4 regions of the Kocuria sp. WN036 genome follow, and region 2 is predicted to be linked to each of the others. Evidence: riboswitches for the same ligand, from Rfam matches in the RefSeq annotation. Region 2 holds a riboswitch; each other region holds the start of a gene.
The links. A riboswitch is a leader RNA that binds a small molecule or an ion and turns the genes downstream of it on or off. The one in region 2 is predicted to bind thiamine pyrophosphate.
Positions count from the first base shown of each region.

Region 1: another riboswitch for thiamine pyrophosphate. It lies ahead of CK505_RS00945 (3-oxoacyl-ACP reductase); the one in region 2 lies ahead of CK505_RS07945 (FAD-dependent oxidoreductase).
Region 3: another riboswitch for thiamine pyrophosphate. It lies ahead of CK505_RS04550 (ECF transporter S component); the one in region 2 lies ahead of CK505_RS07945 (FAD-dependent oxidoreductase).
Region 4: another riboswitch for thiamine pyrophosphate. It lies ahead of thiM (hydroxyethylthiazole kinase); the one in region 2 lies ahead of CK505_RS07945 (FAD-dependent oxidoreductase).

Region 1 is NZ_NSKF01000001.1:195,484-203,098, reverse strand. Features, by position in the region: gene CK505_RS00950 (LLM class flavin-dependent oxidoreductase) at 1-453, opposite strand, end outside; gene CK505_RS00945 (3-oxoacyl-ACP reductase) at 453-1,217, opposite strand; TPP riboswitch at 1,262-1,365, opposite strand; gene CK505_RS00940 (FadR/GntR family transcriptional regulator) at 1,420-2,178, opposite strand; gene CK505_RS18335 (hypothetical protein) at 2,349-2,489, opposite strand; gene eat (ethanolamine permease) at 2,671-4,101, shown strand; gene CK505_RS00930 (glutamine synthetase family protein) at 4,182-5,564, shown strand; gene CK505_RS00925 (gamma-glutamyl-gamma-aminobutyrate hydrolase family protein) at 5,545-6,375, shown strand; gene CK505_RS00920 (aldehyde dehydrogenase) at 6,372-7,615, shown strand, end outside.
Region 2 is NZ_NSKF01000009.1:110,753-118,367, reverse strand. Features, by position in the region: gene CK505_RS07955 (thiazole synthase) at 1-221, opposite strand, end outside; gene thiS (sulfur carrier protein ThiS) at 223-462, opposite strand; gene CK505_RS07945 (FAD-dependent oxidoreductase) at 459-1,823, opposite strand; TPP riboswitch at 1,819-1,922, opposite strand; gene thiE (thiamine phosphate synthase) at 2,028-2,657, shown strand; gene CK505_RS07935 (hypothetical protein) at 2,756-3,805, shown strand; gene CK505_RS07930 (VOC family protein) at 3,905-4,813, shown strand; gene CK505_RS07925 (DUF3140 domain-containing protein) at 4,988-5,317, shown strand; gene CK505_RS18670 (TetR family transcriptional regulator) at 5,423-6,049, shown strand; gene CK505_RS07915 (MDR family MFS transporter) at 6,046-7,615, shown strand, end outside.
Region 3 is NZ_NSKF01000004.1:93,357-100,971, forward strand. Features, by position in the region: gene CK505_RS04525 (Na+/H+ antiporter subunit D) at 1-873, shown strand, start outside; gene CK505_RS04530 (Na+/H+ antiporter subunit E) at 870-1,577, shown strand; gene CK505_RS04535 (monovalent cation/H+ antiporter complex subunit F) at 1,574-1,846, shown strand; gene mnhG (monovalent cation/H(+) antiporter subunit G) at 1,852-2,310, shown strand; gene CK505_RS04545 (DUF4235 domain-containing protein) at 2,371-2,649, shown strand; TPP riboswitch at 2,787-2,906, shown strand; gene CK505_RS04550 (ECF transporter S component) at 2,997-3,617, shown strand; gene CK505_RS04555 (ABC transporter ATP-binding protein) at 3,614-5,401, shown strand; gene CK505_RS04560 (energy-coupling factor transporter transmembrane protein EcfT) at 5,398-6,195, shown strand; gene CK505_RS04565 (aminotransferase class IV) at 6,204-7,085, opposite strand; gene CK505_RS04570 (uridine kinase) at 7,115-7,615, opposite strand, start outside.
Region 4 is NZ_NSKF01000006.1:59,957-67,571, reverse strand. Features, by position in the region: gene CK505_RS05815 (Rne/Rng family ribonuclease) at 1-2,083, shown strand, start outside; gene CK505_RS05810 (nuclear transport factor 2 family protein) at 2,277-3,011, shown strand; TPP riboswitch at 3,061-3,154, shown strand; gene thiM (hydroxyethylthiazole kinase) at 3,146-4,021, shown strand; gene thiE (thiamine phosphate synthase) at 4,018-4,701, shown strand; gene CK505_RS05795 (bifunctional hydroxymethylpyrimidine kinase/phosphomethylpyrimidine kinase) at 4,698-6,233, shown strand; gene rplU (50S ribosomal protein L21) at 6,454-6,765, shown strand; gene rpmA (50S ribosomal protein L27) at 6,826-7,083, shown strand; gene obgE (GTPase ObgE) at 7,226-7,615, shown strand, end outside.

The DNA of each region.
Region 1 (7,615 bases), on a different contig from region 2:
GCGCTGGGCGTGCGGTGGCATTCCCGGGAGACCGTGGTTGCGCGCCTCGGCGTCGAACATGGAGGTGACCACGTTCCAGCCGGCCCGCCCGCGGCTGATGTGGTCGAGCGAGGCCAGCAGGCGGGCGGCGTGGAACGGCGTCCAGAAGGTCGTCGAGACCGTGCTGACCAGCCCTATCCGCTCCGTGGCCCGCGCCATCGCGGACAGGGCCGTGAGCGGTTCGAGGAACCACCGGGGTCCGTCCGCCACGTCACCGGCGCTGTGCCCGTCGGCGAAGAACACGGCGTCGAGGAGGCCGCGCTCGGCGGTGCGGGCGAGGCGCTCCCAGTGGGCGATGTCCCCGAGCCGCTCCAGCGGGGAGTCCGGGTGCCGCCAGGCCGCCTGGTGGTGGCCCGCGCCGAAGAGGAAGGCGTTGAGGTGCAGCTGTCGCGGCGCGGTCACGGCGGCCCCCATCAGTCGAGGACCAGCCCGCCGTCGACCACCAGGTTCTGCCCGGTGACCGAGCGCGCCCACGGCGAGGCGAAGAACAGCAGGGCGTCGGCGAACTCGGCCGGGGTGGTGACCCGGCCCAGGGGCGTGGCGGAGGCGATGTGGTCGAAGACCTCGTCCGGGGTGGCGGCGCTCGCGTCGGTGGTGCGCAGCAGACCTCCGGAGACCATGTTGACCGTGACGTCGTGCGCGCCGAGGTCCTTGGCGAGGGTGCGGGTCAGGGACAGCAGCGCGGCCTTCGCCGCCGTGTAGTCGTGGTACGGGACCACGGGGTTCTGGAACAGGTTGGTGCCGACGTTGACGACCCGGCCGAAACCCCGTTCCCGCATGCCGGGCAGGGCCTGCTGCACGGTGTTGAGCGCCCCGCGGACGCTGCCGGCGAACTGGGCGTGGAACTCCTCCCAGCGGATGTCCTCCGCGGAGGAGCGGGCGTCGCCGTTGAAGGAGAAGTCCGCCAGCGCGTTGTTGACCACGGTGGTGACGGGGGAGCCGAAGTGCTCCCGGGCCGCGCGGAGCATGTCTGCGACCTGCTGCGCGTCGGTGACGTCGGCAGCCAGCGCCACCGCCCGCTCGTGGCCGTACCGGTCGACGAGCTCCTCCGCGGCCGTCCGGGACGCGCGGTAGTTGACCACGACCCTCGCGCCCTGGGCGGCGAAGGCCTCGACGACGCTGCGGCCCAGCCCTCGTGCTCCGCCGGTGACGAGGACGATCTGTTCTGCGATCTGCATGGGTCTCCCCGGGGTCAGGGCGAGGAGACGCGGGCCGGCCACGGCCGGTCCCGGCAGGACATCCCTTCGCCAGTCCTAACTGGATCAGGTTCGACGGGTGTCATCTCAGCCGGCTCGTCGTGCGGCGCCGGCACCCCGTGTCACTGCGGACGAGTATAAGCACCGGCCCCGCAGCCCGGCCCGTTCTTCTCGCGGCGGCGGGTCACACCGGGCCGCGGTCGTCCCCGGGGGCGTCGTCGTCGGACTGCCCGGCGTGGCCGAGGAAACCGCGCAGCAGCGCGGCCGTGCCCTCCAGGTGGGCGAGGGAGGCGGCCCGGGCGGCGGGGGCGTCGCCGGCCAGGACGGCGTCGGTGAGCTCGCGGTGCTGACGGTCGGAGTGCTCGAGGTTGACCGGAAGCACGGGGATCCGGTCCAGCAGGTCGCTGGCCCGCGAGCGCACCTCCGCGACGGCGCGGACCAGGCTGGGACAGCCGCCCAGCTCGGCCACCGCGATGTGGAAGCGTGCGTCGGCGGGGCGGTAGTCCTCCGGGGCGCTCTCCTCGACCTGCCGCAGGCACGCGAGCAGGTGCTCCCGGGCGGCCGCGCTGAGGGACGCCGCCGCGGCCAGCTCCGCCGCGGCGGGCTCGACCACGGCGCGGAACACGAGCACGTCCTCGACGTCCGCGGGGTCCACCGGGGGGAGGGCCTCGTCCGGCAGGGCGGTGCGACCGGTCACGAAGGTCCCGCCGTACCGGCCCCGGACCACCTCCAGGACCCCGGCGACCTGGAGCTCGTGCAGGGCCTCCCGGAGCGTGGCGCGGGAGATGCCGAGCATCGCCGCGGTCTCCCGCTCGGGCGGGAGCCGCTCGCCCCGGCGGAACAGGCCGAGCCGGATCGAGTCGAGGATCCGCTCCACGGCCTCCTCGAAGGCGTTGCCCTGGCGCACGGGCCGGATGCGGGGGTGCTGGACGGGATCGCTCACGGTGGCGCTCCTCCCTGCGGTGCGACGTGCGCCCATGGTGTCACGGTCCCCGGGGACCGCCTCCGGCGGGGCCCCGCCCACCGCTCCGGGCGGGGCCACGAGCAGCAGCGGCGCGCCGCCCGGTCCGGACGGCGCGCCGCTGCCTCCGGCCGGGACGGCCGGCCGAGGCCCTAGTGGGTGAGGTCCATGGCGACCACGCCCACCGCGATGATCAGGGCGGCGGAGACGAGGAAGCCCGCCGTGATGGCGATGAGGGCCCAGGAGCGGGCGGGGCCGGGGCGGTCAGTGGTTGAGGACGTGGTCTGGTTCATGCCCACCATTCTGCGGCATCCGGGGGGCCGGCTCCACCGCGACGCGGTCCGTGCCCGGCCCGGCGGCCGCCCGGCCGCGCCCCGCGGGGTCTTGACGGGGCACGGGGCAGCCCACAGACTGTGACCACTCGCGCCAAACGTCTGTTTTCAGACCTTTGTGGAATCCCGGAGGGATCGTCCCATGCCCGAATCCCCAGCACAGCCCACCCGCACCGACGAGTACTTCCAGCACCGCCAGCTCCGCTCCGGCGCCGCCGGGTGGGTTCTGCTCGCGGGCCTGGGCATCGCCTACGTCATCTCCGGGGACTTCTCCGGCTGGAACATCGGGCTCTCCGAGGGCGGGTGGGGTGGGCTGCTCATCGCCTTCGTGCTCATGGGCCTCATGTACACCTGCATGGTCTTCGGCCTCGCCGAGCTCTCCTCGACCCTCCCCACGGCCGGCGCCGGGTACGGCTTCGCCCGCCGGGCGCTCGGCCCCCTCGGCGGCTTCGCCACCGGGATGGCCGTGCTCATCGAGTACGCCGTGGCCCCGGCGGCGATCGCCACGTTCATCGGCGGCTACATCGAGGCGCTGGGCCTGTTCGGGATCACCAACTCCTGGCCCGTGTACCTCGTGACCTACCTGGTGTTCATGGGCATCCACATGTACGGGGTGGGCGAGGCGCTCAAGCTGATGTTCGGGATCACCGTGGTCGCGGTCCTCGCGCTGGGGGTGACCGTCGTCGCGCTCGTGCCGCACTTCGACGCCGCCAACCTCTTCGACATCGTCCCGAACGACGCCGCGGGGGCGAGCGCGTTCCTGCCCATGGGCTACGCGGGGGCGATGGCGGCCCTGGTCTACGGGATCTGGTTCTTCCTGGCGATCGAGGGCGTGCCGCTGGCCGCCGAGGAGACCGCCGACCCCCGCCGGGACATGCCGCGCGGGATCATCGTGGCCATGGCCTTCCTGCTGGTCTCGGGTGCGCTCATGCTGGTCCTGGTGCCCGGGGCGGCCGGGTCGGAGGCGATGAGCACCTCGGACAACCCGCTGCCGGAGGCCATCCGCACGGTCGCCGGGGCGGACAGCGCGATGGCGAACATCGTCAACTACGCGGGCCTGGCCGGGCTGGTCGCGAGCTTCTTCTCCATCATGTTCGCCTACTCCCGGCAGCTGTTCGCGCTCTCCCGGGCGGGGTACCTGCCCCGGTTCCTCTCGCTGACCGGCAAGCGCCGGACCCCGTGGGTCGCCCTCATCGTGCCCGGCACCGTGGGCTTCGTGCTCGCGGCCGTGACGGGCGACGGCGGACTGCTCATCAACATCGCGGTCTTCGGCGCCACCGTCTCCTACGTGCTGCTGAACCTCTCCCACATCGTGCTGCGGCTGCGCGAGCCGGACCTCCCGCGCGGCTACCGCACCCCGGGCGGCGTGGTCACCACCGGCATCGCCCTGGTGCTGGCGCTCGTGGCCGTGGTCGCCACGTTCCTGGTCGACGTGCTCGCCGCGTCCATCACCGCGCTCGTGTTCGTCGTCTTCCTCGCCTACTACTGGTTCTACAGCCGCCACCGCCTCGTGGGCCACGCCCCCGAGGAGGAGTTCGCGCAGATCCGCACCGCCGAGGCGGACCTGCACTGACCCCGTCCCGCCCGACTCCCCGCCCAGCGACCCCAGCACCCCAGCGTTCCCAGCGATTCCAGCGACGAAGGACCGGACCCATGACCCAGACTCCTCAGCACCCGCGCAACGACCGGATGCTCACCGTCGAGCAGCTGCGGCAGCACGTGGCCGACGGGCTCGTGGACACCGTGGTCCTGGCCTTCACCGACATGCAGGGCCGGCTCCAGGGCAAGCTCAACCACGCGCAGTTCTTCCTCGACTCGGTGCTCGACGAGGGCGCCGAGGGCTGCAACTACCTGCTGGCCGTGGACACGGAGATGAACACCGTGGGCGGGTACTCGATCAGCAGCTGGTCCTCCGGGTACGGGGACATGGAGTTCGCTTGTGATCTCGACACGATCCGGCTGATGCCGCACAACCCCGGCCAGGTCCTCATCCAGTGCGACCTCACCGGCCACGGCGGGCAGCCCATCCCGATGTCCCCGCGGTCCATGCTGCGCCGCCAGCTCGACCGCGCCCGGGACATGGGCTTCACCATGGTCACCGGCACCGAGCTGGAGTTCTGCGTCTACAACACGAGCTACGAGGACGCCTGGGACGCCGGCTACCGCAACCTGGTCCCGGCCAACCAGTACAACGTGGACTACTCCGTGCTGGGCTCCCAGCGGGTCGAGCCGCTGCTGCGGGAGATCCGCAACGCCATGTACGCGGCCGGGCTGACCGTGGAGTCCGCGAAGGGCGAGTGCAACCTGGGCCAGCACGAGATCGCGTTCCGCTACGACGAGGGCATGGTCACCGCGGACAACCACGTGGTCTACAAGCTGGCCTCGAAGCAGATCGCCCACCAGCAGGGGAAGTCCATCACCTTCATGGCCAAGCCCAACGAGCGCGAGGGCAGCTCCTGCCACATCCACATGTCCCTGCGCGGACCGGACGGCGAACTGGTCTTCTGGGACCGCGAGCGGAACGCCCGGTCCCGCACCTACGAGCACTTCATCGCCGGGGTGCTGCGGACCATGCGCGAGTTCACCCTGTTCTACGCCCCCACCATCAACTCGTACAAGCGCTTCGTCGAGGGCAGCTTCGCCCCCACCTCGGTGGCCTGGGGCGTGGACAACCGGTCCTGCGCCGTGCGCCTCGTGGGCAGCGGGCAGTCCGCCCGGATGGAGAACCGCCTCCCCGGCGGGGACGTGAACCCGTACCTGGCGCTGGCCGCGATGCTCGCCTCCGGGCTGCACGGCGTGGAGCAGGAGCTCGAGCTGGAGCCGATGACCGAGGGCAACGCCTACGAGTCCGACGCCCCCGTGGTGCCCTCCACCATGCGCGAGGCCCGGGACCTGCTGGACGGCTCGGAGCTCGCACGGGAGCTGTTCGGCGAGGACGTCGTCGAGCACTACGTGCACTACGCCGACGTGGAGCTGGCGGCCTTCGAGGCCGCCGTCACCGACTGGGAGCTGCGCCGTGGCTTCGAGCGCCTCTGAGCCGGGCAGGCCCGGGTACCGGCCGCGGATCGGGCTGACCACCTACTACCAGGAGGGCTCCTGGGGGGTCTGGAGCTCCGTGGCGGCGATCGTCCCGGGCGCCTACGTGGAGGCCGTCGCGGCGGCCGAGGGCACGCCCCTGCTGCTGCCCCCGGTGGGCACGGACCCGGGGGTGCTCGAGCTCGTGGACGGGCTGGTCGTCATCGGCGGCGTGGACGTGGACCCGCGGTTCTACGGCGCCGACCGGCACGAGCTGACCTCGTCCCAGCCCTCCCGCGACGAGCACGACCTCGCCCTGACCCGGGCGGCCCTGGAGCGCGGGGTGCCCCTGTTCGCGATCTGCCGCGGCGCCCAGATCCTCAACGTGGCGCTCGGCGGCACGCTGATCCAGCACCTGCCGGACGTCAACGCGAACGCCGCGCGCTACCAGCCCGGACCGGGCCGGTACGGCGAGGTCGAGTTCGCCACCGAGCCGGGCAGCCGCTGCCGCGAGCTGCTGGGCGAGACGGCGTGGTCCCCGTGCTACCACCACCAGGCCCTGGAGACGGTGGCCGAGGGCCTGGTGGTGACCGCCCGCGCCGAGGACGGGACGGTCGAGGCCGTGGAGACCACCGAGGGCGGCTGGACGCTCGGCGTCCAGTTCCACCCCGAGGAGAACCGGAAGGACTCCCGGCTCTTCGAGGGGTTCGTCCGCGTGGCCCACGGCTACGCGCAGGACCGCGCCCGGCAGTACAGCGCCCGGCACGACAGCCCCGGGGGGACCGGCCGGGCAGAGCACGCTCCACAGCGAGAGGACACCCGCATCCCATGACCATCACGCAGATCATCGACCCCGCCACGGAGGAGGTCGTCGGCACCGTCGAGCTGACCTCCCTGGAGCAGACGGACGCGGCGATCGAACGGGCCCGGCGGGCCTTCGAGACCTGGCGGACCGTCGCCCCCGCCGACCGCGCCCGGCTGCTGCGCCGCTTCGCCGACGCGGTGGACGCCGACCTCGAGCACCTCGCGGCCCTGGAGGTCCGCAACGCGGGCCACACCATCGGCAACGCCCGCTGGGAGGCGGGCAACGTCCGGGACGTGCTGACCTACTACTCCGGGGCGCCCGAGCGGCTCTCGGGGCGGCAGATCCCCGTCCAGGGCGGGGTCAACCTCACCTTCCACGAGCCCCTGGGCGTGGTGGGCGTGATCGTGCCCTGGAACTTCCCCATGCCGATCGCCGCGTGGGGCTTCGCCCCGGCGCTCGCCGCCGGCAACACGGTGGTGCTCAAGCCGGCCGAGCTCACCCCGCTGACCGCGATCCGGCTCGGGGAGCTGGCGCTGGAGGCGGGTCTGCCCGAGGGCGTGCTCACCGTGCTGCCGGGCAGGGGCTCGGTGGTGGGGGAGCGCTTCGTGACCCACCCCGCCGTCCGCAAGGTCGTGTTCACCGGCTCCACCGAGGTGGGCCGGCGGATCATGGCCGGCTGCGCGGAGCAGGTCAAGCGCCTGACCCTCGAGCTGGGCGGGAAGAACTCCAACATCGTCTTCGCGGACGCCGACCTGGAGCAGGCCGCCGCGTCCGCCCCCGCCGGCGCCCTCGACAACGCGGGCCAGGACTGCTGCGCCCGCTCCCGCGTGCTGGTCCAGCGCTCCGTGCTGGAGAGATTCCTGGAGCTGCTGGAGCCAGCCGTGCGGGACTTCGCCTGCGGGGACCCGTGGGACGAGGGCACGCGGATGGGCCCGCTGGTCTCCGCCGCGCACCGTGACTCCGTGGCCGGCTTCCTCGCCGACGACGACGCCCGGGTCGCCTTCCGCGGGACCGCCCCCGAGGGCCCCGGCTGGTGGTTCCCGCCGACCGTGCTCACCCCGTCCCCGGACTCCCGGGTGTTCCGGGAGGAGATCTTCGGCCCCGTGCTCGCCGTGGTGCCGTTCGAGGACGAGGCGGACGCCGTCCGGATCGCCAACGACACCGAGTACGGGCTCTCCGGGTCGATCTGGACCCGGGACGTCGGCCGCGCGCTGCGGGTGTCCCGCGCCGTCGACGCCGGGAACCTCTCCGTCAACTCGCACGCCTC
Region 2 (7,615 bases):
TTGGGCAGGATCCGGATGTCGTTGCGCTCGAGCAGCGCGAAGAGGGAGTCGCCCTGGCCGGGGGCGTAGCGGCGCAGGGCCACGGTGGTCAGCTCGGTGCCGGAGGCCAGCAGCGCCTGCTCCAGAGTGTGCAGCGAGCTCAGGCCGCCGGTGCCCATGATCAGCCGGGAGCTCAGCTCGATGCCGTCGAGCACGAGGGGGTCGGGGTGCGGGGCGGTCACGTCAGCCTCCCTGGACGGCGGTGATGATCTCGATGGACTGGCCCTCCGCCACGGGGGTCCGCCGCCAGCGGCTGCGGGGCACGACCGCGGCGTCCACGGCCACGGCCACGCCGAGGCGCCCGCCGTCCAGCGGGGCGCCGTCGGGGCCCAGGGGGCGGTCGACGGTCTCGGCGACGAGGTCGACGACGGTCGCCTCCGCCGCCACGCGGTGCGGGCGGCCGTTGAGGGTGATGGCGGTCATCGGGTGCTCCTGCTCCGGGGCCCGGGCCCGGCGGCGGCCGGCGCGGGATCCCCTGGACGGGCCTCGACGGGGCGGTCGAAGCGGTGCGGGTCGGTGGTGGCGAGGTGCTCGGCGTCGGCCGCCGGATCGGCTCCGGTCCCGCCGTCCACCAGCTGCGCGGCGAGCCGGGCAGCCAGCGGGGCGAGCAGGACGCCGTGGCGGAAGTAGCCGGTGGAGACCACGAGCCCCGGCACCGGCGATCCGTCCGGGTCGCGAACCCGGCCGAGGTACGGGATGTCGTCCGGGGTGCCGGGCCGGGCGCGGGCCAGCACCTCGACCAGCTCGAGGTCGGCGACGCCGGGCACGAGCGCCTGGGCGTCGCGCAGCAGCCGGAACACGCCGCCGGCGCTGGGACCGGTCAGGTCGTCCTCGCGGGAGGTCGCCCCGATCACCACGGTCCCGTCGGCGCGGGGCACCAGGTAGACGGGCACCCCGTGCACCAGGCCGCGGACGGTGCGCCCGAGCAGCTCCGGCGCCCCGGCGGGGACCCGGGCGCGCAGGATGTCCCCGTGCACCGGCCGCAGCGGCGGGTGCCAGTCCTCCGGCAGCCCTTCGAGCTCGCCGAGCCCGGCGCCGGGGGCGAGGACCGTCCAGGTCGCGGAGACCATCCCGCCGCCGGCCAGGCGGACGCCGGTCGCCGCGCCCTCGGCGTTGCGGCGCAGCCCCGTGGCGAGGTCGTGGACGAGGCGGGTCGGTCCGCCGTCGCGCGCGGCCGGGAGCCCGGCGGGCTCCGGGAGCTCCGGGAGGTCGGGCAGTTCCGGGGCGACGAGGGCCGCGAGCAGCCCGGCCACGAGGCGGCGCGGGTCCACCTGGTGGTCGTCGGGGATCCGGAACGCCGCGGACAGCCGCGGGCTCAGGGCCGGCTCGAGGGTGCGGGCGGCGCGCAGGGTCAGCGGCTCCACCGTCATGCCGTGGCGCCCCTGCAGCGCGCGGAGATCCGCCAGGGCCTGCCGGTCCGCGGCGTCCACGCCGCAGACGAGGGTCTCGGTGGCCCGGTGGCCCACCGTCCCGCCGGCGGCCTGCTCGACGGCGGCCACGAACCCCGGGTACTCGGCGGCCGAGGCGGTCATGAGGGGGTACAGGGGCTCCTGCTGGTACTGGACCTCGCTCACCGGGGCGAGCATCCCGGCCGCGGCGCGGCTGGCGCCGGAGCCCGGCTCGGGGTCCACCACGACCACCGAGCGGCCGCGGCGGCGCAGCTCACAGGCGGTGGCCAGGCCGATCACCCCGGCGCCGACGACGGCGACGTCGGCGCGGACGTGCTCGGGCCGGTCGACCAGCGGGTGGGGCGCGGTCGTGGGGGCAGGGTGCGCGGCAGTCACAGGGAACGTCCTTTCCTCCGGCGGCATGACCCGCATCAGGTGTGGCGGTCGGCGCTGGACGCCCTCTCAGCCCCCGGTGGGGCTCCCGCAGAACCGCTGACCTATCATCAGCGTGTGACCCACCCTACCCGTGACGCCTCCGCCCCCGCCGAGTCCTCCCTGCGAGAGACCCGGACGGCCCGCCTCCTCGCCGCCCGGCTGTACGTGTGCACGGACGCCCGCCGGGACCGGGGCGACCTCGAGGACTTCCTGCACGCGGTCTGTGCCGGTGGCGCGGACGTCATCCAGCTGCGGGACAAGAGCATCGACGCGGACGAGGAGATCGCCGCGCTGGAGCTGCTGGGCCGGGTCGCCGCCGAGTACGACGCCCTGTTCGCGGTCAACGATCGCGCCGACATCGCCGCGCTCGTGGGCGCCGACGTCTTCCATGTGGGCCAGCACGACCTCAGCCCTGTCCAGGCCCGGCGGCTCCTGGGCCCCGACGTGCTGATCGGGCGCTCCACCCACGACCTCGGACAGGCCACGGCGGCGCTCGAGGACCCGGACGTCGACTACTTCTGCACCGGGCCCGTCTGGGCCACGCCCACCAAGCCGGGGCGCCCGGCCACCGGGCTGGAGTTCGTCCGCGCGGTCGCCGAGCTGACGGAGGCCCGGCTGGACGCGGACCCGGAGGTCCTGCCCGTGCCGTGGTTCGCCATCGGCGGCATCGACGAGCCGCGGCTCCCGCAGGTGCTGGAGGCCGGGGCGCGCGGCGTCGTCGTCGTCCGCGCCGTCACCGAGGCCTCCGATCCCCGCACCGCCGCCGGGCAGCTGCGCGGTCTGCTCCCCGCCTGAGCCCGGGGCGGTCCCCCGCCCGCCTCACCGTCGGCTCCCCGCCGCCGTCCAGCACGTTCTGAGAGCATGGACGCAGGACGACGACGGAGAGGTGGCCCATGGACCCCGAGCTCGACCCCCAGGTGCGGCACGCGGTGGAGCGCCCCGCGGAGACCGCCCGCGGTCCGGAGGACGCGCAGCTGCGCGTCCGGCTGGCCGGTGAGCCCGCCCGCCGCGCCCTCGGAACGCACTGGGAGCAGGGCCTCCCGGAGGACGCCGCCCCGAGCGACGACCGGCTCGCCGCCGCCGTGCTGCTCGCCACCCTCTTCGGCGACACCTTCTGGCTGGAGCGCGCCGCCCGGCTGCCCAGCGACGTGCCGGGGTGCCCGTCCGCGCCGCCGAGCGGGCTGCTGGAGCTGACCCGGGTGCCGGGCGCCCGGGCGGCCCTGGCCGCCGTGCTCGAGCGCCCGCTGCTGACCGGGCTCCTGGAGTGGGGCACCAACCCCCTGCCGGAGCAGCCCCCGCTGGCCGTGGCGCGGGCCGCCCGGGACCTGGGCATCCCCGACGACGGGCGCGTCTACAAGGTGGTGCGCCGCCGCGCCGAGCGCTTCCTGGCGCGGGAGCACGACGGGTCCGAGCCGCTCGAGCAGTTCGTGACCCTGCTGAACGAGGCGGAGCGGGGCCACCGCGAGGACGGGCCCGTGCTCTCGGGCGAGACCCTGCCGCCGGCGGCTCCACCGGCGCCGGGTCCGACCGCGGGGTCCTCCTCCGCAGCCGGCCCGGCCGCCGACGGTGGCATCCGCCCGGCCACGCCCCCGCCCGGCGCCCCTCCGGCGGGCTCGCCCGAGAACCCCCAGTGGGGGGTGAGCCCCGCGAGCCCGGCCCCGCCGCCGCCAGGGCCGCTTCCGGGCCAGTACCCCGGACCCGGGGCACCCGGCCCGGGCGGTCCGGGATACGGCACCCCCGGGTACGGCCCCGGGGACCAGCGGCCCGGAGCACCGGGCGCCAGCACCCATGGCGCCTCCGGGCCGGTGTTCGGGCCCGGCCCCGGCGGGTGGCCGCCGCGCCCGGCCGAACCCGTGGAGGACGACTCCGACAACCTCAAGGCGTGGGGGTTCGTCTTCCTGGGCATCCTGGCGGTGATCGCCGCTCTGATCTTCATCCTCTGAGCCCACCGCACCATCATTTACTTGCACAGGAAAGCTTCTGGGGCTATTCTTGGGGACATATCAACCAGTGCGCCGCCCCTGCCGACGGAGAACCCCGCGATGCCGATCTTTCCCCAGAACCCCGCTCCCCAGAGCCTGACGAAGCGCCCCGCCGAGGACCTGCTGTCCGCGGACACCCGGATGGGCGCGGTGGAGCTGCTGGTCTCCGACCTGGACACGATGGTCGCCTACTACTCGGACGCCGTCACCCTCGACGTGCTCGCCCACGCCGGGGACACCGCGGTCCTGGGCCGGGACGGCCGGACGGTCGTGCGGCTGCGCCAGGTCAAGGAGCTCCCGCCGGCCCGCCGCGGGCAGGCCGGTTTGTTCCACACCGCAGTGGTCTTCGACGACGAGCCGGCCCTGGCCGCAGCGCTCGCGTCCGTGGCGACCGTGGCGCCCCGCTCCTTCACCGGCAGCGCCGACCACCTCTACAGCCAGGCCTTCTACTTCGACGACCCCGAGGGCAACGGGGTGGAGCTCTACACGGACCGTCCCCGCGAGACGTGGCGGCGGGAGCCCACCGGCCTGCTGACGCTGGCCTCCAACCCACTGGACCCGAACGGCTTCCTGCAGGAGCACCTGGCCGAGCAGGGCGGGCGGCCCCCGGCGCCGCCGGCCACCCTGGGACACGTACACCTGCAGGTGGGTGACATCCCGCTGGGCCGGCAGTTCTACGTGGACGTGCTGGGCTTCGAGGTGATGAGCGACATCGGCTCCGCCCTGTTCATCGCCGCCGGCGGCTACCACCACCACATCGCGCTCAACACCTGGCAGAGCGCCGGGGCCGGCCCGCGTGCGGCGTCGCTGGGGCTGGGCCAGGTCAACATCGACCTGCCGGACGCCGACGACGTCGCGGCCCTGGCGTCCCGGCTCGCGGACCACCGGATCCCCACCCGGCACGACGGCGCCGTGCTGCGCTTCGAGGACCCCTGGAACACCCTGATCCAGGTGGGCGTCGCGGCGTAGTCCCGGCCCGGCGCGGCGTCCGCGCCCGCCCGCCGGCGGCGCCGTGCTCGACACCGGCGGGTGCTCACCGGCACCCCGGCCCGCCGGTAGGTTGGGCCTCGTGCCCGGGGCGCCCGGGCACCGAGGGCGTGCGGCGACACGGCGGCCGCCCGGTCCGAGAGCGAGGAGCAGGGCATGGGCGAGAAGGACGACACCACCGGCAAGGACTTCGACGAGGCCGTCAACATGACCGCAAAGCAGCTGTCGACGTGGCTGGACACCGACGAGTCCACCTCGGTGGGCCAGGACGACGGCGGGGAGTCGGTGGGCCACCGCTCCGGGCGCCGGATCGTGGAGATCCTGCAGAAGCCGAAGGGCGAGCGCACCGAGGCCGACCACGAGCACATGCGCAAGGTGGTCGGCTACGTCCACCGCCACCTGGCCCAGCGCCCCGACGGGGACGTGCGCGAGACCCGGTGGCGCTACTCCCTGATGAACTGGGGCCACGACCCCCTGAAGGACTGAGCCAGAGGGCCCGCCCGGCACCGCCGGGCGGGCCCGGCCGCCCCGGCGGGCATCCCGGAAAATATTGCAGTTGTGCAAAACTTGCAGAAGTGCAAAAATATGGGCGTGAATGACGACTCCCCTCCCACCCTGCGCGCCCGCAAGAAGGCAGAGACCTGGTCCGCGATCCACGAGGCGGCCGCCGCCCTCGCGGTGCAGCACGGGGTGGAGGGCACCACGGTGGAGGCCGTGGCCGCGGCGGCCGGCGTCTCCCCGCGGACCTTCTTCAACTACTTCCCCGCCAAGGAGGACGCCGTCCTGGGCATGCGGGCCCCCTCGCTGGACCCCGAGCTGCTGGACGGCTTCTCCCTCGAGCACGACCTGCTGGGCCAGGTCTCGCGCCTGCTGCTGGCCGTCTCCCGCAGCGCCTACGCGGGACGGGACGCCGAGCGGCGCCGGAGGCTGCTGCTGGACCACCCGAGCCTGGGCCGCCGCCGGCACGAGCTGATGCTCGAGGCCGAGGCCCTGGTGCGCCACACCCTCGCGGAGCTGCTGGCCCGGGACCCCGCGTGGTCGGCCGGGATCGGTGAGCACCGCGTGGACGAGGTCGCCCGGATGCTGGTCCTGCTCGGCGGCGTCCCGCTGCGCTTCGCCATCACCGCCGAGGGCTACTCCCCGGCGCACGGCCTGCCGACCGAGGACCACGAGTCGGCGCTCACCCTCCTCCACCGTCTCCAGGAGAAGCTCGCATGACCCGCGCCCCCGCCCACCGCGCCGCACCGGGCTCCGGCTCCCGGCACCTCGCGCTGCTCTTCGTCGGCCTGATGCTCTCCATGCTGCTGGCCGCGCTGAACCAGACCGTCCTCAGCACGGCGCTGCCCACGATCGTGGGCGAGCTCAACGGGGTCGACGAGATGCTGTGGGTGATCACGGCCTACATCCTGGCCTCGACGATCATGATGCCCGTGTACGGCAAGCTCGGGGACCTGATGGGCCGCAAGCCCCTGCTCCTGGGCGCGATCCTGGTGTTCATGGCCGGCTCCGTGGTCGGCGCGCTCGCCGGCACCATCGAGGTCCTCATCGCGGCTCGCGCGATCCAGGGTCTCGGCGGCGGCGGGCTGATCATCCTCTCCCAGGCCGCGATCGCCGACGTGGTCCCGGCCCGGGAGCGCGGCAGGTACATGGGCGTCATGGGCGGGGTGTTCGCGGTGTCCTCGGTGGCCGGGCCGCTGCTCGGTGGCTTCTTCACCGAGGGGCCCGGCTGGCGCTGGGTCTTCTGGATCAACATCCCGCTCGGGCTGCTCGCGTTGGCCGGGGCCGTCCTGTTCCTCAAGCTGCCCCGGCACAGCGGCCGGCCGCGCCTGGACATCGGCGGCATGGTGCTGCTGGCCGTGGCCACGACCTGCCTGGTCCTGTTCGCCACCTGGGGCGGCGGCAAGTACGCCTGGACCGACCCCGTGATCCTCGGCCTGATCGCCGGGACGCTCGTGACCGCCGCGGCGTTCGTGGCCGTGGAACGGCGCACCGCCGAGCCCATCATCCCGATGCACCTGTTCCGCGAGCGCAACTTTGTCCTCACCACCCTCGCCGGGCTGCTCACCGGCGTGGCGATGTTCGGGGCCCTCGGCTACCTGCCCACCTACCTGCAGATGGTCTTCGGCGTCGACGCCACCCGGTCCGGGCTGCTGATGGTGCCGATGATGGGCACGATGCTCGTCACCTCGGTGCTCGCCGGTCAGGCCGTGAGCCGGACCGGGCGCTACAAGTGGCTGCCGGTGACCGGCAGCGTGATCGTGGCCGCCGCCATGGGGCTGCTCGCCACCCTGACCTCCGAGCAGGGGGTGTGGCACGTGTGCCTCTACATCGCGGTCCTCGGCCTGGGTCTGGGCCTGTCCATGCAGGTGCTCGTGCTGATCGTGCAGAACACCTTCCCCCTGCGCCAGGTCGGCACGGCCACCGCGGCGAACAACTTCTTCCGCCAGATCGGCGCCACCCTCGGCTCGGGAGTGGTCGGCAGCGTCTTCGCGAGCCGGCTGGCCGAGCTGATGGCCGAGCGCGTCCCGGCGGCCGCGCTCGAGGGCGGCGCCGGCGGGGCCAACTCGCTCACCCCCGCCGTGGTCGCGTCCCTGCCGCAGGCGCTGCAGGACCCGATCGTGACCTCCTACAACGACGCCCTGACGCCCATCTACCTGTGGATCATGCCCCTGGGCCTGCTGGCGGCCGCCGTGCTGTGCTTCGTCGCCGAGGAGCCGCTGGCCACCACGATCGAGCAGGACGTCGAGCCGGAGGCCCTCGCCGAGGGCCGCTTCGTGGTCACCG
Region 3 (7,615 bases), on a different contig from region 2:
AAGGTGGGCGTGTACTCGATCATCCGCACCGAGACCGTGCTCTTCCCCGGGGAGCGGCTCGACGACCTCCTGATGTGGGTCGCGCTGCTCACCATGGTGGTCGGCATCCTGGGCGCGCTCGCGCAGATCGACATCAAGCGCATGCTGTCCTTCACCCTGATCAGCCACATCGGGTACATGATCTTCGGGGTGGCCGTGGGCACCCAGGAGGCGCTCTCCGCCACGGTCTACTACGTGGCCCACCACATCGTGATCCAGACGAGCCTGTTCCTCGTGGCCGGGCTGATCGAGCGCCGCGGCGGGTCCACCAACGTGGACCGGCTGGCCGGGATGGCCAAGATCTCGCCGCTGCTCGCGCTGCTCTACCTCGTGCCCGCGCTCAATCTCGGCGGGATCCCGCCGTTCTCCGGCTTCCTGGGCAAGACCGGTCTGCTGCAGGCCGGCGTGGACCAGGGCGACGGGCTGGCCTACGCCCTCGTCGCCGGCTCCGTGGCGGTGTCCCTCCTGACCCTGCTCGCCATGATCCGGGTGTGGAACCGCGTGTTCCTGCGCGCCCCGGAGGACGCGGAGTACCCGGACCCCATCCTGCTGGCCCCGGTGCCCGCCGGCTCCCGGTTCCTGCTGACCTCGGGTGCCGTCGACGACCAGGCGGGCCGCTTCGCGGGCAAGGGCGACGTGCGCCTGATGTCCCCCTCGATGCTCGGCGGCGCCTCGGCCCTCGTCGCCGCGGGGGTGGCCCTGACCGTGTTCGCCGGGCCGCTGTTCCAGCTCGCGGACAACGCCGCGGAGAACCTCGTCCGCCCCGAGCGCTACGTCGAGGCCGTGCTGGACCCCGCGTCCGCGCCGCGGCCCGTCGTGGAGGAGGCCCCGTGACCCGCCCCAAGAATTCCCTGCTCGTCGAGCTGCCGCTGCTGGTGTGGCTCGTGGTGGTGTGGGGCGCCCTCTGGGGCGACTTCGGCCCCGGCAACCTGCTGGTCGGACTGGTCCTGGCCCTGCTCGTCACCTGGGTGCTCTACCTGCCGCCCGTCCAGCTGTCCGGCCGGTTCAACCCGTTCCAGTTCGCCCTCTTCGCCGTGACGTTCGTGTGGCAGGTCGCCAAGGCGAGCTTCGAGGTGATGCTCATTGCGATCCTCGTGGGCCCGCGCGCGCGCAACGCCGTGGTCGGCGTCCAGCTGCGCACGCGCTCCGACCTGCTCCTGACGGCCACCGGCCACACCATGACCCTGATCCCGGGCTCGCTCGTGGTGGAGGTGGACCGGGCCTCCGGCACGCTGTACTTCCACGCGCTCAACGTCCGCAGCGCTCATGAGGCCGAGGACTTCCGCCGGTCCGCCCTCCGGGTGGAGGCGGCCTGGATCCGGATCATGGGCACCCCGGAGGAGCTCGCCGCCCTGCGGGCCGAGCGGGGCGGCGGACGGGCCTCCGGCACGGACCGGCCGGACAGCGCCGCGCTCAGCTCGCCGATCACCGCGAGCCTGCAGATCGTGGGCCGCCGCCGGGACGAGGTGCCCACCGGGTCCCCGGCGGACGCCCCGGGATCCACCCCCACCGACACCCACGAGGAGGACCACCCGTGATGCAGATCGCTGTGGCCGTCGCGGCCGTGCTGCTCAGCGCGGCCGCCGCGGGCACCCTCTACCGCCTCGCCAAGGGCCCCTCCCTGCTGGACCGTGTGGTGGCCACGGACGTGCTGCTGGCCATCGTCGCGGCCGCCCTCGCCGTGGACATGGCCTACCACGGCCACCTCAACAACCTGATCCTCATGGTGATCGTCTCGCTGGTCGGGTTCATCGGCTCCGTGACGGTGGCGCGCTTCGCCACCCAGACCGCCGAGCACGGGCGGTGAGCGCCGTGCTGGACACTGTCCTGGACGCCGCCGCGGCCGTGTGCCTCGTGGTCGGCGCGCTCATGTCCCTCGCCGCAGGGATCGGCCTGGTCCGCTTCCCGGACCTCCTGACGCGCATGCACGCCGGCACCAAGCCCCAGGTCTTCGGGCTGCTCCTCATGCTCACGGCAGTCGCCCTCGAGAACCGCGAACCCGTCATGATCCCGCTCATCGCCCTCGGCTGGATCTTCCAGCTGCTCACCGTGCCCGTCTCGGCGCACATGGTGGGACGCTCGACGTACCGCACCAAGCACCTGAACCGGACCACGCTGACCCAGGACGACCTGCAGAAGGTCCTCAACCGCGCCGCGGAGGGCGGGGCGGAGGGCTCCGCGGAGGGCGTCGCCGCGGGACCGCCGGTGCCGAGCCCGGACGGCCGGCGGGCGGACGGACAGCAGACTGACGGATCGCCGGGGACGCGTTAGGCTGGGCAGGATCGACAGGGCGCACCCGCGTCCCCCTCGGACGACAAGGAGCAGCACTCCATGAACACCAAGGTCCTCGAACTCGTGGGCACCGGCCTCTCGCTCGGCGGCGTGGCGCTCTCGCACAAGGTGCTCGGCGCGGCGTGGACGCGCATCACCGGCGACCCGCCCCCCGCCAAGAACCCGGACCCGGACGAGGCCTGGACGGGCATCATCATCTGGTCGCTCGTCACCGGTCTCGTGGGCACCGTCATCAAGGTCGGCATCTCCCGCCAGATCGCGAAGATGGAGAACAGGCCGCGGACGAACCCCAAGGCCTCGAGCCAGGCCGAGGTCTGAGGCCCGGCGAGCACCTCGCTCAGGGGCCCGTCCGGCCGGACACCGCACCGGTGTCCGGCCGGACGGGCCCCTGCGTCGTTCACCGGCCGTGCGCCGGCAGTGCACGGGGCGGGCGGGGGAGGGGTAGACTCGGTGCCACTGAACGACAGGGGAGCGCCCCGCCGGTGAGACCGGCGCGGCGCTGAGAGTGCGGATCGCCGCAGACCCTCGAACCTGCTCCGGTTAGCACCGGCGAAGGGAGTCGAGCATCTCAGGGGTGCTTCCCCGGGAACGCGCCACCGGCGCGGCCCGCGGAACCCCGTCCCCTCCTGGCACCGACGGCTCGCTGAGCCCAGGAGGAATCCACCGTGAACACCACCACCCACCGCCCCGCCCGCCGCCCCGGCACGTCCCGCGCGTCGTCCTGGCGCGTCGTCGACATCGTCGTGGCCGCCGTCCTCGCCGCCGTGTGCGCGGTCGTCTTCTGGGCGTGGTCGAACCTGCTCTACCCCGTGGTCGGCACGGCCGCGGTCGCCTACCCGCCCGCCGTAGGGCTGATCGCCGGCGGCTGGCTCGTGGCCGGCGTGCTCGGCGGGCTGATCATCCGCAAGCCCGGCGCCGCGCTGTTCTGCGAGCTGCTCGCCGCCGTGATCGAGAGCTTCCTGGGCACCCACTTCGGTCTGCTGGTCGTGCTCTCCGGTCTCGTCCAGGGCATCGGCGCGGAACTGGCCTTCGCCGCCTTCCGGTACCGCCGGTTCGACGCCCTCGTGGCGGCCGTGGCGGGCGCCGTGAGCGGGATCTTCCTCGGCGTCCACGAGAACATCGTCTACAACTACGAGTGGGCGCTGAGCCACCAGGTGGTCTACGTGGTCCTGACGGCCGTCTCCGGGGCGGTGCTCGCGGGCCTGCTGATGCAGGCCGTGGTGCGGGCCCTCGCGGCCACCGGCGTGCTGCAGGGCCTCGCGTCGGGGCGGGCCGTGCGGCGATGACGGCTCCCACGACCCCGGACCCCGTGGTGCCCGCCGGCCGCGGGGCCCGGGTCGAGGCCCGCGGCTTCGGCTGGCACCACCCCGGGCGGGACGCGGCGGCGCTGCGCGGCCTGGACCTCGTGGTCGAGCCGGGGGAGCGCGTGCTCCTGCTGGGACCCAGCGGGGCGGGCAAGTCCACCCTCCTGCACGCCCTGGCGGGAGTCCTCCACGACGACGACGGGCAGTCCGCCTCCGGCGAGCTGCTGCTCGACGGCATGCCGCCGGAGCAGGCGCGCGGCCGGGCCGGGCTCGTGCAGCAGGACCCCGAGTCCCAGGTGGTGCTGTCCCGGATCGGGGACGACACCGCCTTCGGCCTCGAGAACCTCGCGGTGCCCCGGGAGCAGATCTGGCCGCGGGTGCGCGCGGCGCTCGACGACGTGGGGCTGGACCTCCCCCTCGACCACTCCACCGCGGCCCTGTCCGGCGGGCAGAAGCAGCGCCTGGCGCTCGCGGGCGCCGTGGCCATGAGCCCCGGGCTGCTGCTGCTCGACGAGCCGACCGCCAACCTGGACCCCGCCGGCGTGCGGCAGGTCCGCGACGCGGTGGTGTCCTGCCTCGACCGCAGCGGCGCCACGCTCGTGGTCGTGGAGCACCGTGTCGCCGTGTGGGCCGAGGTCGTGGACCGCGTCGTCGTGCTCGGCCGGGACGGGGGCATCACCCACGACGGCGCCCCGGGCCGGGTGCTCGGCGCCGCGGCCGACGAGCTCAGCGGCGCGGGGGTGTGGGTGCCCGGCCGGGTGCCGGCCACGCGTGCGCCCGCTCGCCCCGCCGCGGGGCCCGGTGCCGGTTCCGCCGGGGGTCCCGCCGGAACCCGGGCCGCCGGCTCCGGGACGGACGGCGCACCGCTGTTGAGCGCCACCGGTCTGGGCGTCTCGCGCAGCCAGCCCTCGGCGCGGCAGCTGCGCGCCCGGCGGCGGGCGCGGCGGCGCGGCCGCCCGCTGGACGACGCCGCCGCGGGCCGGGACCTCCCCACGGCGGTGGCCGACGTGGAGCTGACCCTGCGCCGCGGCCGCGCGCTCGCCCTGACCTGGCCGAACGGCGCCGGCAAGTCCACGCTCGCGCTGACGCTGGCAGGTCTGCTCGCCCCCGTGCGCGGCACCGTGCGGGCCCACCCGGTCCTCGACCGAGGCGCGGGCCCCGACCCGCTCGAGTGGAGCGGCCGGGAGCTCGTGGCCCGTGTGGGGACGGTCTTCCAGGAGCCCGAGCACCAGTTCCTGCGGGCCACCGTGCGGGCCGAGCTCGAGCTCGGCCCCCGGCTGGCCGGCACGCCGGTGGCCGAGCGGGAGCGCCGCACGGACGAACTGCTCCGCCGGCTGCGGCTCTCGCACCTGGCCGACGCCAACCCGTTCACCCTCTCCGGGGGCGAGAAGCGGCGGCTGTCCGTGGCCACGGTGCTCGCCACGGACCCGGACCTGCTGGTGCTCGACGAGCCGACGTTCGGTCAGGACGCCCTGACGTGGGCGGAGCTCGTGGACCTGCTCGTGGAGCTCGTCGACGCCGGCACGTCGGTCCTCGCCGTGACCCACGACGAGGACTTCGTGCGGGCGCTCGGCGCCGAGGTGCTGGCGCTGGGCACCCCGAGCGAGCGGGGCCGCGCCGCTCGCACGGCACCGGCGGCGGAAGGGGCGCCGGCCGTTCCTGCCGTGCGGTCCGCGGCCGCGGCCGGGAGTGCCACGGCCGCTCCGGCGGCGCCGGGCGCCGGCGCGGTGCGGGTCGTCCCCGCCCGGCGGGAGCCCGTCCGGTGAGCGCCGCAGCGATCGCGCCGTCGGCCCGGACCTCCCTGCTGGGGCGCACGAATGCGGTGGTCAAGCTGGCCGGGGCGCTGCTGCTGACCGTGGTGCTGCTGCTCAGCGCGGACCCCGTGACGTCGGGGACCGTGCTGCTGGGCGAGGTGCTGCTGCTGGCGCTGGCCGGTCAGCGCCCGCTCGCGCTGCTGCGCCGGGCGTGGCCGGTGGTCGTGGCGGCGCTCGTGAGCGGGTGGGGCACGGCCCTGCTCGCCGAGGACACCGGGCCGGTGCTGCTCGACCTGGGGGTCACCGGGATCTCGTCCGGCTCGGTGGCCGCGGGGGCGGCGATCGCTCTGCGCGGGCTGGCACTGGCGCTGCCCGGGCTGATGCTGGTGCTCACCACGGATCCCACGGACCTCGCCGACGGCCTCGCCCAGACGCTGCGCCTGCCGGCCCGCTTCGTGCTCGCGTCCCTGGCCGCGCTGCGGCTGGTGGGGGTGATGGTCTCCGAGTGGGCCACCCTGGCGATGGCGCGGCGGGCGCGCGGGACGGGGTCCGGGCACGGTCCGGTGGGCGCGCTGCGGGAGTTCGGCGGCCAGGCCTTCACACTGCTGGTGCAGTCCCTGCGACGGGCCACCCGGCTGTCGGTCACCATGGAGGCCCGCGGCTTCGGTGCGGGTCCGCGCACGTGGGCCCGCGTCCCGGGGTACTCCTGGCGGGACGCGGCGGTCCTCACGGGCTGTGCGGCGGCCGCCGCGGCGGGCCCGGCGGTGTCCGTCCTGCTCGGGACGCACCGGTTCATCTGGGCCTGAGCGAAGGATCAGGCCTGCTGGACCCAGCTCGTGACGAGCCTCGTCAGGTCCGGGTCCACCGGCAGCGGCTGGTGGTCGAGCCGGCGCACCGGCACCGCGAGCCGGACGCTGGAAACCAGCCACACGGCGTCGGCTTCCATGAGGTCCGCCGGGTACAGGGGCCCGTAGCCGAGCTCCCAGCCGTCCCGGCGGGCGGCGGCGAAGATCTTGGCCTGCGTGGTGCCCGGCAGGATCCCGTGCGAGGGCTCCGGCGTCAGCAGGGTGCGGCGGCCGGCGCGCACCCGGGCGCAGACCACGGAGGACGTCGCGCCCTCCAGGATCCTGCGCCCCTCCGTGGTGAAGACCGCCTCGTCCGCGCCGAGGGAGCGGGCGTGGCGCAGGGCGGCCATGTTGATCGCGTAGGAGAGCGTCTTGGCCCCGGGGAGCAGCCACGGGTACCCGGCGTCCTGGGCGGGGTCGTGGCCGCGCGGCAGCAGCACCGCGGTCACGCCGTCCCGGCGCTGCCGGAACGTCGTCTCCGGCACGGGGCTCACCACGATCCAGGACCACGGGCCGTCCGCCGGGGTGCCGCGGCTGATCACCACCTTGACGGCGTGCTCGGCCCCCAGACCGCCGTCCCCGCCGGGGGCGGCGTGGGCGAGCGCCAGCTCCACCGCCCCGCGCACGTCCCGCGCCGACGGCACGGGCAGCTGCGCCAGCCGCGCGGAGGCCGACAGCCGCTGGTGGTGGGCCTCGAACTTCTGCACGAGCCCGTCGACGGCGCGCATGGTCTCGAAGACACCGTCACCGCGGGTGAGCCCCTGGTCGTCGATCCGCACGAGCGGGACGGACGGATCGGCGAGGACGCCCTCCGGGTGGGCGGCGTCGAGGACGACGACGGTGCTGGTCACGGATCCTCCTGTCGGTGCGGCCGCGGGGCTCAGCAGACCGGGCCGGGGTGCAGGATGTCCACCTGTTCCCAGACGTGGTCCTCCGCCAGGTAGGCGTCCTCCTGGGCGGCCCAGCGGTCCCAGTGCTCGGCGTAGTAGGAGCCGTCACGGCTCAGCGCGCGGTCGTAGCGCAGGGCGGTGGGCAGCTCGACCCACACGGAGACGTCCAGCAGCTCCCGGGCCTCGGCGCTGCACGCGCCGACGCCCTCCAGGATCACGACCTCCGCCACACGGGTCAGCCGCGGGGTCCCCGGGGAGCCGGTGACCCAGTCCCAGGCGCTCCACTCGGCGTCCCGGCCCTGGTCGAGGGGCGTGAGGACCTCGTCCACGTAGGTGCGGCGGCCGGGGCCGAGCCCGTCCCAGCCCGGGTAGAGGTCCTCGAGGTGGAAGAGCGTCACGTCCCGCACCGGGCGCAGCACCGCGGCGAGCTGCTCGGCGAGGCTGGTCTTGCCGGCCCCCGAACGCCCGTCGATGCCGATGAGGTAGGGGCG
Region 4 (7,615 bases), on a different contig from region 2:
GGAGGCCGCGTTCATCGACATCGGCCGGGGCCGCAACGCCGTGCTCTACGCCGGCGAGGTCAACTGGGACGCGTCGCGGCTCGAGGGCGGGCCGCGCCGGATCGAGGTCGCGCTGAAGTCCGGGGACTCGGTCCTGGTGCAGGTCACCAAGGACCCGGTGGGGCACAAGGGCGCCCGGCTCACGAGCCAGATCTCCCTGCCCGGCCGGTACCTGGTCTACGTCCCGGGCGGGTCGATGACCGGGATCTCCCGGAAGCTGCCCGACGTGGAGCGCGCCCGGCTGAAGAAGATCCTCAAGGACCGTCTGCCGGACGGGGCGGGCGTCATCGTGCGCACCGCCGCCGAGGGGGCCTCCGAGCAGGAGCTCACCCACGACATCAACCGGCTGCGAGCCCAGTGGGAGCAGATCCAGGAGCGGGCCGGGTCGACCAGGACGCTCGCGCCCGAGATGCTCTACGCGGAGCCGGACCTCACGATCAAGACGGTGCGCGACGTCTTCAACGAGGACTTCACCACCATGGTCGTCCAGGGCGACGAGGCGTGGGACAACATCGAGGCGTACGTGACCTACGTCGCACCGGACCTGCTCGACCGGCTCAAGAAGTGGGACGAGGACGAGGACCTGTTCGTGAACTACCGCGTGGAGGAACAGATCCAGAAGGCACTCGAGCGCAAGGTCTTCCTGCCCTCGGGCGGCTCGCTCGTCATCGACCGCACCGAGGCGATGACGGTGGTCGACGTGAACACCGGCAAGTTCACCGGCTCCGGGGGCAACCTCGAGGAGACCGTCACCAAGAACAACCTGGAGGCGGCCGAGGAGATCGTCCGGCAGCTGCGGCTGCGGGACATCGGCGGGATCATCGTGATCGACTTCATCGACATGGTCCTGGAGTCCAACCGGGACCTCGTGCTGCGCCGGCTGGTGGAGTGCCTGGGCCGGGACCGCACCAAGCACCAGGTGGCGGAGGTGACCTCGCTGGGCCTCGTGCAGATGACCCGCAAGCGCATGGGCACCGGCCTGCTGGAGGTGTTCTCCGAGCCGTGCGAGCACTGCGCCGGCCGCGGCGTGGTGGTCCACGACCAGCCGCTCGAGGGCCGCTCCGGCGGCGTCACGAGCGAGTCCCGCGACCAGCGGCCGAACCGCACGGAGCGCAAGCGCGGCCGCGGGGGCCGCAGCGAGCAGCAGCCCGCCCGGACGGAGCAGCGCTCCGCCGAGGCCGATCCCGCGGAGAAGGCCAAGGCCGAGGCCGCGCGGACGGCGTTCGCGACGATCGCCGCCGCCACCCACCACGAGGAGGCGGCCGCGGACGAGCCGGAGCGCGCCGAGGAGGCCGCCCAGCCGGCGGAGTCCCGGCCCGAGGGCTCGGGGCGCTCCCGGAAGAAGCGCCGCGGCAAGCGCAGCCGCGGACGTGGCCAGGGCGGGGACACCGCCGCCGAGCAGCAGCCGGAGGAGGGGGAGGACACCGCCCCCGCCGCCCCGGAGCAGCTCCCCGCCGAGGGGGCGCCGGGCGAGCAGGGCTCGCGCCTGACCATCAACGGCGAGGTCATCGAGCTGCCGCAGGGCCACGCCGTGGTCGTCGAGCCCGCCGAGGCCCGGCCGCTGAGCCTGGACTCCCTCGCGGAGGTCTTCGGGCAGCGGGGACCGGACGCCGGCTCCGCCGCCCCGGAGGCCGCCGCCGAGGCGGTCACCGGTGCGGATGACGCCGCGGAGGGGGCCACCGCCGCGGCGGAGGCCCCGGCCCAGGAGAGCACGGCCCAGGAGAGCACGGCCCAGGAGAGCACGGCACAGGAGCGCACGGAGCGGCAGGCGCCCGCTCCCGCCGCGGCGGTCGCCGCGGAGCAGGCGGACGTCGAGCCCGTGCGGCCCCGGCGGCGCTCCCGGCGGGCCTCGGCCCCGGCGGCGCGGCCCGGCGAGGCCGAGGTGACCGCCGGCCGGGCGGCCGCCGCGGAGGGCGCCCGGCACGAGGCGAAGACCGTCGCCCAGCGCGCCCCGGAGGAGTCCTCCCGCCGGGCGCCGACCGTCGTCGGCGTCGGCGTCAAGGCCGAGGACCTCACCAGCGGCCGGCCCGCCGACCGGGGCTGACCCGCCCCGCCGAGCAGCACCACGGAGGACCCCGACCGGCACGGTCGGGGTCCTCCGTCGTCGCGGACCGTCACGGACCGTCCCGGCCTGCCCGCCCTCCGTGCGGCGGCGTACCGTGGTGCGCACCACAGCACACCCGGGGCCGCCGTCCCGTCCGCCGGGAGAGCGGCCGCCCGCTCCAGGGAGCATCGCCATGACCAGTGCAGACACCATCCGCACCACCGGCACGGAACTGTTCGTCCACCGGGATCCGTCGGCCGTGGACCGTCACTACACGGAGGACTTCGTCCAGCACTCGCCGCTCGCGCCGGACGGGCGCGAGGGTCTCAGGCAGTTCGTGCAGAGCATGCCCGAGGACTTCCGCGTGGACATGGTCCGGATGCTCGACGACCACGGGACGGTGGCCGTCCACTCGGTGTACGAAGGGCTCGGTCCGGAGCCGCTGGTCGGCTTCGACGTCTTCCGGGTGGAGGACGGACGGATCGCCGAGCACTGGGACGTCTTCGAGGCCCTGCGCACGGGCCCCGACGGCGCCCGCCCCCAGCTCGACGGTCCCGTCGCGGTCACGGACCACGAGCGGACGCAGGGCAACAAGCGCATCGCCGCCGAGTGGGTCGAGGCCGCCCTCGTCGGGGGCGACCGCCACGCCGTCCAGGACCACCTGAGCCCCCGGGGCTGCATCGAGCACACCGGCGGCACGCCGGACGGCCCGCAGCCCGCGTACCAGCGGCTGCGCCGCGTGGTCGGCGAGGGGAACTTCGTGCTGACCGTCGCGGAGGCCGTTCCCGGAGGGAACAGCGACGGGGGATCCACCGGAACGGTCGCCTGCTACGACCTCTGGCGCCTCGACGACGGCCGGATCGTGGAGCACTGGGGCGTCTCGCAGCCGGTGCCCGAGCGGATGGCGCACGCCAACGGCATGTTCTGATCCCGTGCGGGGTCCGTGCCGGCTCCCGCACGACGACTAGACTGGCAGGACACCAGACACGGGGTGCCGCACGAGCGGCTGAGAACACACCCGTCGAACCTGATCTAGCCAGTACTAGCGAAGGGATGTCGCAGATGCGCGATGCCGTACCCCCGTCCGACCGCACACCAGGACCCGGGAGGCCGCTGCCGCCGGACCCCGCGCTCGCCGAGGACGCCGCCGCGGCCCTGGCGGACCTGCGCGCCGCGGCGCCGCTGGTGCAGTGCATCACCAACGCCGTGGTCACCAACTTCACCGCCAACGTGCTGCTCGCCGTGGGCGCGTCCCCGGCGATGACCGACATCCAGGGCGAGGGCGGGGTCTTCGCGGAGCTCGCCGACGGCCTCCTCGTCAACACCGGCACGCCCACCGCCGAGCAGCGCGGCGCCGCCTATGAGGCCGTCGGGGCCCGGCGCCGCGCGGGCCGGGCCTGGGTCCTGGACCCGGTGGCGGTGGGTGCCCTGCCCGTGCGCACGGCGCTGGCCCGCGACCTGCTCGGGTTCGAGCCGGCGATCGTGCGCGGCAACGCCTCCGAGGTCATCGCCCTCGCCGGCGGCGCCGGCGGCCGCGGCACGGACGCGACCCACGGCGTCGACGCGGCCCGGGACGCCGCCGCTGCGCTCGCCGAGCGGGCCGGCTCGGCGGTGGCCGTGTCCGGGCCCGTGGACCTCGTGCGCTCCCCGGACGGCACGGTGGTCCGGGTGCCGCACGGCACGCCCCTGCTGACCCGCATCACCGGCGGCGGGTGCGCCCTGGGTGCCCTCATGGCGGCGTTCACCGCCGTGCGCACGGACCCGGCCGCCGCGGCGGTGGCCGCCACCACGGTGTACACCCTCGCGGCCGAGGACGCGGCCGCCGACTCCGCCGGGCCCGGCTCCTTCGCCGTGGCGCTGCTGGACCGGCTGCACGCCGTCACCCCGGAGGGGATCGCCGCCCGGGCGGAGCTCGTGCGCGAGGAGGTCGCCCGGTGAGCCCGAGCCTCGACCCCGCGGCCCTGTCCCTGCACCTGGTGACGGACACCGCCCTGAGCGCTCCCCGGGCGGTCCCGGACGTCGTGGCCGCCGCCGTGCGCGGCGGAGCCACCATGGTCCAGGTGCGGGAGAAGGACGCCCCGGTCCGCGAGCTCGTCGCCCTGCTGACGGCCGTCGCCGAGCGCGTGGGCCGGGAGGTGCCCGTGCTCGTGGACGACCGCGCCGACGTGTACCTCGCCGCCCGCGCGGCCGGCGCCCCCGTGGCCGGCGTGCACGTGGGCCAGTCGGACCTGCCCGTGGCGCTCGCCCGGGAGATCTGCGGCCCGCACGCCGTGCTCGGCCTCAGCGCCGCCACGGCGGAGGAGCTCGATGCTGCCGCCGCGCTGCCGGCCGGGACGGTCGACTACCTGGGCGTCGGGGCGGTGCGGGCGACCCGCACCAAGCCCGACCACCCCGAGCCGCTGGGCGTCGAGGGCTTCGCCCGCGCCGCGGCCCGCACGGCCCTGCCCTGCCTGGCCATCGGCGGGGTGCGGGTCGAGGACGCCCCCGGCCTGCGCGCCGCCGGCGCCGCGGGGCTGGCCGTGGTCTCCGGGATCTGCGCCGACCCGGACCCCGCCGCCGCGGCCGCTCGCTACCTGCGGGCCTTCACCGCCGTGCCCGCCGGGGAGGTGGCCCCGTGACCGCCCGCGTGCCCCGCGTCCTGGCCATCGCCGGCACCGACCCCACGGGCGGCGCCGGCCAGCACGCGGACCTCAAGTCGATCGCCGCGATGGGCGGCTACGGGATGAGCGCCGTCACCGCCGTCGTCGTCCAGAACACCGTGGGCGTGCGCGACATCCACGTCCCGCCGGTCGAGTTCCTCTCGGCACAGCTGGACGCGGTCGCCGAGGACGTCGAGATCGACGCCGTCAAGATCGGGATGCTCGGGTCCGTGCCGGTCATCGAGGCCGTCACCCGGTGGCTCGGGACCCACCGGCCGCCGGTCGTGGTCCTGGACCCCGTCATGGTCGCGACCTCCGGGGGCCGCCTGCTGGAGCGCGAGGCCGAGGACGCCCTGCGCGCGATGCTCGGCCTCGCCGACCTGATCACCCCGAACCTGCAGGAGCTCGCCGTGCTCGCCGGGGAGGACACGGCGTCGTCGTGGGACGAGGCCCTCGCGCAGGGCCACCGCGTGGCCCGCGCCCACGGCACCCTGGTGCTCGTCAAGGGCGGGCACCTCACGGGGGACCGGACGCCCGACGCGCTCGTGGGCCCGGACGCCCCCGAGCCCCTCGTGGCCTTCGACGGCGCCCGCGTGCCCACCGAGAACTCCCACGGCACCGGCTGCTCCCTCTCCTCGGCCCTGGCCACCCTCCAGGCCCGGCACGGGGACTGGCCCCGGAGCCTGCGGATCGCCCGGAACTGGCTGCGCGGGGCCCTCGAGGCCGCCGGGGACCTCGAGGTCGGCCACGGCAGCGGGCCCGTCCACCACTTCCACCACGTCCAGGACGCCCTCGAGAGCTGGGGCACGGCGCCGGAGCGGTTCACCGACGAGCTGTGGGAGGCCTCCGCGGCCGTGCGGCGGGAGATCGAGGAGCTGGAGTTCGTCCGCCTCCTCGGCGACGGCCGGCTCGAGCCGGACCGCTTCCTCGCCTACCTCGACCAGGACCTGCAGTACCTCGACGGCTACAGCCGGGCGCTGGCCCTGCTGGCCGCCAGGGCGCCCGACGAGGAGCAGCGGCTGTTCTTCGCCGCCGGCGCCGTGTCCTGCACCGAGACCGAGGCGCAGCTGCACCGGGCCCGGCTGCGGCACGCCGGGGACGGCGGAGCCCGGGCCGGCAGTGCCCGGGACGGCCTCGGCGAGGTGACGCGGCGCTACACCACGTTCCTGCTCGCGGCCACCGCCGCCGAGCCCTACCCGGTGGGCCTGGCCGCCGTGCTGCCGTGCTACTGGGTCTACGCGGACGTGGGCCGCCACCTGAACGAGCTCGCCGCGGCCGACGGGACCGACGGGCACCCCTACGCGGACTGGCTGGCCACGTACGCGGACGAGGGATTCCAGGAGGCCACCCGCACGGCCCGCCGGCTGCTCGACGACGCCGCCCGCGCGGCCCCTGCGGACGTCCGGGCGAGGATGCGGGAGGTGTTCCTGGAGGCCTGCGCGCTCGAGCGGGACTTCTTCGCCGCGCCGGTGGCGGAGCGCCGGTTGGCGGGCGCTGACCGGATCGAGTAGTCTTGATCTTCGGTGCCCTGCCGGTGCGCGCGTGTAAAAACTCGACACCCCACCTGGCGGCACATGCGGGTGCAGTTCCTGAATTGCGGCGAACCTGCGCTGACCTCGGCCTAGTCCCACGGGCCGGTCACCGTCAGCTCGTCTCAACGTCGTTGGTCCTGACAGGTATGCGCTCGACCCACACTGTTTACACATGACGTCGAGAGAAGTGAGTTCCCAAGTGGTGTACGCGATTGTCCGCGCTGGCGGCCGCCAGGAAAAGGTTTCCGTCGGAGACCTCGTTACCCTTGACCGCGTCGCCGGCGGAGCAGGCAGCACCATCGAGCTCCCTGCCCTGCTGCTGGTCGACGGGGACAAGATCACCTCGGATGCCCAGACCCTGGCGAGCGTCAAGGTCACGGCCGAGATCGTCGAGAACCTCCGCGGTCCCAAGATCTCCATCCAGAAGTTCAAGAACAAGACCGGCTACAAGAAGCGCCAGGGCTTCCGTGCCGAGCTGACCACCGTGAAGGTGACCGGCATCGACGCCTGACCGGCCCGGTCCCCGTCCAAACTCCACCAGCCAGTAAAGACCCGAAGGTAGGCACACCTCATGGCACACAAGAAGGGCGCGAGCTCCACTCGCAACGGTCGCGACTCCAACGCGCAGTACCTCGGCGTGAAGCGCTTCGGCGGCCAGACCGTCAACGCCGGCGAGATCCTCGTCCGGCAGCGCGGCACGCACTTCCACCCCGGCCTCAACGTCGGCCGCGGTGGCGACGACACCCTGTTCGCCCTGGCCGCCGGTCAGGTCGAGTTCGGCACCCGCCGGGGCCGCAAGGTCGTCAACATCCAGGCTGCCGCAGAGTAGTCCACAGGGCCGGCGCTGCCGGCCCCGGTGCGGGTCACGACCCGCACCACCCATGTTTGGTCTGTAGAGGGTGGGTGCGTCCAGCGCCCGCCCTCTACAGTCTTAACGTGGCCCGTCCGTTCTTGAACCAGAGGAGTTCCCCGTGGCCAGTTTCGTCGACCGCGTCGTCCTGCACGTCTCCGGCGGCTCCGGCGGGCACGGCTGCGTGTCCATCCGCCGCGAGAAGTTCAAGCCGCTCGGCGGGCCGGACGGCGGCAACGGGGGGGACGGCGGCAGCGTGGTGCTGCGCGTGGACGGCCAGACCACCACGCTGCTGAACTACCACCACGCCCCGCACCAGTCCGCCCCCAACGGCGGACCCGGAAAGGGCGACCTCCGCCACGGGCACAAGGGCGAGGACCTCGTGCTGTCCGTCCCCGACGGCACCGTGGTCAAGGACCAGGACGGCAACGTCCTGGCCGACCTCGTGGGCCAGGGCTCCGAGTTCGTGGCCGCCCCCGGCGGGCAGGGCGGGCTGGGCAACGCCGCGCTG